2 regions of the Enterococcus italicus genome follow, and region 1 is predicted to be linked to the other one. Evidence: riboswitches for the same ligand, from Rfam matches in the RefSeq annotation. Region 1 holds a riboswitch; the other holds the start of a gene.

What was found. A riboswitch is a leader RNA that binds a small molecule or an ion and turns the genes downstream of it on or off. The one in region 1 is predicted to bind thiamine pyrophosphate.
Region 2: it holds a riboswitch for thiamine pyrophosphate, as region 1 does, so the genes downstream of both, NE257_RS02055 (zinc-binding metallopeptidase family protein) here and tenA (thiaminase II) in region 1, are expected to answer to the same signal.

Annotation. Positions count from the first base shown of each region.
Region 1 covers NZ_JAMRVB010000001.1:1,573,279-1,575,484, forward strand. Annotated here, with positions in the region: gene msrA (peptide-methionine (S)-S-oxide reductase MsrA) at 1-573, opposite strand, end outside; TPP riboswitch at 1,091-1,179, shown strand; partial or broken gene tenA (thiaminase II) at 1,314-1,938, shown strand; gene NE257_RS07695 (GNAT family N-acetyltransferase) at 2,077-2,206, shown strand, end outside.
Region 2 covers NZ_JAMRVB010000001.1:442,427-444,632, forward strand. Annotated here, with positions in the region: gene NE257_RS02050 (acetylornithine deacetylase) at 1-845, opposite strand, end outside; gene NE257_RS02055 (zinc-binding metallopeptidase family protein) at 839-1,174, opposite strand; TPP riboswitch at 1,263-1,352, opposite strand; gene nrdF (class 1b ribonucleoside-diphosphate reductase subunit beta) at 1,470-2,206, opposite strand, start outside.

The DNA.
Region 1 (2,206 bases):
TGTTGGTCGATATTGTGTACCTCGATCATTAATTTGACCATTGGCATCGGTCGGATCAATCAATTGCCAATAGATTGCATTCAATTGTTGATAAGAAATTTTCCGACGATCAAATATAATTTCAACAGCCTCAACGTGGCCTGATTGTCCTCTAGAAACCTCTTCATAGCTAGGGTTAGCAGTTGACCCACCAGTATAGCCTGAATAAACAGCTAAAATACCTGTTCGTGTCTCAAATGGTTCTACCATACACCAAAAGCACCCACCAGCGAAAATTGCTCGTTCGATAAAAGGACCATCCTTGGTAAAATGAAGGTGCTCATCAAAAGGTTGTGAGAAAGCAGAATTGCCGGCTAACGTTGCGTAAAATTCGGCAACATCGGGTGTGAGTGAGTGTCGTGTAGCCAAAGGACGAAGAACGGCTTCAAGCTGGGCAAGTGTATCCGCTAAGCGCTCATGATTGTACAGACCTTGTTTGGCAGTCTCTAATTGTTGACGTTCCCAATCACGCGTCCGAGGATTAAGAATGAGATTGTAAAGTGTAGTCAATGTTTCTTCAGTTGATTGTTTCATAAAGGCTCCTTCCTTAATCTGTTAGCAACTGTATTTATTATACCCTGTTTGTTAAGAGGAAGAATCGAGAATGCCTGATAAAGCAAAAGAATTTTTTAATAGAAAACGCTTGCAAAAAAAGAAGACATCCCTTATAATGAACTTGTAAGGAACCAATGATTCCCACAATTAGTTAAATTGAGTCAAATGAGTTTGTAAGACAACACAGTGAATACAAAGTCAGTGAAACAAAAAGCTAGTTGAAACATAGGGTAATTGACTATGTGAAAGTGAATTAAAGGTTACAAATTTTAGAAAGGCGTGGGAGATTGACGAATTCCTTACTAACTGAATATGGCCTAGCAGGTGTTTAAGTCAACGTTGGAGCAACAAATAGACACTCCATCATGAAATGTATGACGGAAAAAAACAATAAATCCTGCTAGGCCTCTTTTTTTTGCATCAAAAAATAATTGTCGTTAAAAGAAAGCGGTTTAAAATAATTTTGACATCAAAGAAAAGGCTTGTTATAATTTTAAAAAAGAAGCTGGGGTGCCTGATGGCTGAGAATTACCCATATTACCTGATCTAGTTAGTACTAGCGTAGGGAGCTGAGCAAAGAATGATCATTCCGAGTAGGTGCCCGCATGAAAATGTTGGGCTTTTTTTGATTAGTATCCATTGTCTACAATAAGACATCAAAAAATAATTTGTTAGTGGGAGAGGTTAAAATGACAAAGTTCGCAGATCAATTATTCGATATGGCACAACCCGTTTGGATTAAAAGTTATAAACATCCATTTATCAAGGAGATTGCTTCCGGCGAACTAGCACCCTCCGTGTTCCGATATTATTTATTGCAGGATCGCTATTATCTAGAAGAGTTTGGAAAAATTCATGGCCTAGCTGCTCAAAAAAGTAGTGATGCTCGCACAGCTGAATTTTTAAGAGCGAATGCAGAAAATCTAAAGAATGGCGAAGTAGAAATTCGAAAAGCGTTCTTCCAGCAACTTGCCATTTCTTCTGATGAAATTCAGTTAACACCTATTGCTCCTAGTGCGTACAATTATGTTAACCATATGTACGAGCAACTTTATCATGGAACCACTCAACGGACAATAGCCAGTTTATTGCCTGTATAATGAGATTGGCAAACGTCTGATTGCTGAGGGATCGCCTGTTTCTTTGTATCAGCAATGGATTGCCACCTATGATAGCGAAGCCTATACGGAGGATGTCCAAACAATGCTTGACTTGACCAATCAAGCAGCCAGTGAAGTGGATGAACAAGAACGCGAAGCAATGAAACATGCTTTCTACCGAAGCAGTATCTATGAACTCCGCTTTTGGGAAATGGCATATACAATGGAACGATGGGATAGTTAGCCTTAGTTATAGCAATTTATCGCAGGTTCATAGAAAAAACCACGTAGATCACGGGGGTAAGTCCAGCACGAGCTCCAAAGAGATGGTTCCACATTTTGCTTATCGACAGAAATAAGCCTAAAGAAAGGATAGGAAGTATTGGAAATCAAAGTAGGTATTGTCAATCATGATGAAAAAAAACAATTGTGGCAGATCAGCCAACAAACGATGACCATTGAAGTGGATCCTCATCCTTACAGACCGGATGAATACGATCGCTTCTTGCAAA
Region 2 (2,206 bases), 1.1 Mb from region 1:
TCACCAGGTCCATATACCACTGCTGGAATGTCATAGGCACCAAACCATCCACCATCGGAAACAGATGTAGACATGGTAGTAGTAGGTTTTGATGCTGTTTGCGCTTCATGACTTTTGGCCAATTCAAGCATTGCTGAATGGGTAGGATCAAGTGCTAGTGGCGGAAAGACTTCTCCTTTATCTACAAGCATGGATTCACCACCCCATTCAAATGTAGGGAGATTTTCTTTCATCCACGGGTCTGCTTTGGCTGTGGCAAGAATGTGTGCTTCAATTTCACTTGTCACTTGTTCAATCGATTCATTTGGATAGAAGTGGATAGTAATCCATAGCCGGCAATTGTTCGGCACAAATGCGGGATGAATCCCACCTTCAATATAGGCGGGATTAATCGTATTTGTCCCGTGCTCAAATCCAGGATAGGACTTCATAATGCCCCAATGTCGTTCCAGAGTCTGTAACGCTTGAATCAGGATGGTCATTTTTTCAATCATATTGGCACCAAAAAGTCCTCCACCAGTGTGTACCATCTTCATCCGATTGCCATCGTGAAAGGTTTCGGGGCTTTTCAATTGAATCCAGCCAGTAATGACGCCACCTTGACCTTGAAACTGTAAATCACTCGTGTCACCAACAATTGCAAAGTCTGCTGTTTGACCAGATTCGAGTAATTTTTTGGTCCCAGCTTCGCCTGCTTCTTTCCCTACAACGGATTGCAAAAGGAGGGTGCCCGGCAAATGAATCTTCAATTGATGAAAGGTTTGTACTAACCAAATAACACACGCAACTGATCCTTTCATGTCACTGACCCCACGTCCAAATAGCCGAGAGCCTTTCTTTACCAACTCAAACGGATTGGTCTGCAGTTAGCGAGTGACTCCAGTGCAGCGACATCGACATGGCCATTCCAGATTAAGCTTTGGTAATGCTCAGTATCCGTGCCTTCTTTTGTAGCCCAAAGCAATGTATCCTGCCTATAAAACGGCGCAGTTTCCACCGTAAAATCCAGCTTTTCAAGAGTCTCTTTCAGATACAGTTGCAGCTCGTTTGTATTCCGAGCAGGTGGGGATTCTGTGTGAAATCCCACCAATAATCTTTCCAGGATAGTCAGTAGCTGTTCTTGCATCTGCTCCAGTGTTGCGAGCAACAGGAGTTCCTGTTCGTCGTTATTCACAGTGTGTCCTCCTTTTACAAAGAAAAAAGCATCCCTTTTTATCTTCTAGTGATAGAAGCAAAGAGGGATGCGAGACCGCAAAAAGGATAGGTTCTTCCTAACATTTCTCTTCGGCAGGATCAACTGCATCAGGTTCAATGGGTATGTTCTCAGCCTCTGGGCACCCCAAATGTTCTATTCCAATTTAGTGTAGCAAAGAATGGGTGAATTGGCTAGTTGCTACGAGATTAAAAAAAATAGTGATGCATCAGCAATAGAAAAGCAATTGCTGATGCACCACTAAAGAGATGGGGGATTAATCAAAGCCGATAAGATAGTCTTCATCCTTCATTGCTTCTACAGATCCTAGCAGGTAGCCATTACCGACTTGTGAGAAGAAGTCATGGTTACTTGTACCTGTAGAGATGCCGTTCATCACGATTGGGTTAACATCATTGGCACTGTCAGGGAAGAGAGGGTCTTGACCCATATTCATCAATGCTTTGTTGGCATTGTAGCGTAGGAAAGTTTTCACTTCTTCCGCCCAGCCAATTTCTCCGTAAAGTTCGTCTGTATAGTTTTCTTCATTTTCATAAAGTTCAAACAACAGGTCGTACATCCAGTCCTTGAGTTCGGCTTGTTCTGCTTCAGGAAGTGCTTGAAAGCCTAGCTGGAACTTGTAGCCGATATACGTTCCATGGACAGACTCATCACGGATGATGAGCTTAATAATTTCGGCGACATTCGCTAGTTTGTTATTTCCTAGATAGTAGAGAGGTGTATAAAAACCAGAATAAAACAAAAATGTTTCTAAAAAGACACTGGCGATTTTCTTTTGGAGCGGTGTACCGTGCTTGTAGATTTCATTGATTTTTTCGGCTTTGGCCTGCAAGTATGGATTGGTATTGGTCCATTCAAAGATTTCTTCGATTTCTTTTTTGGTATTTAGTGTACTAAAAATAGAAGAGTAACTTTTCGCATGGACCGATTCCATAAATTGAATATTATTTAATACAGCTTCTTCGTGCGGTGTCCGCGCATCTTTACGTAATT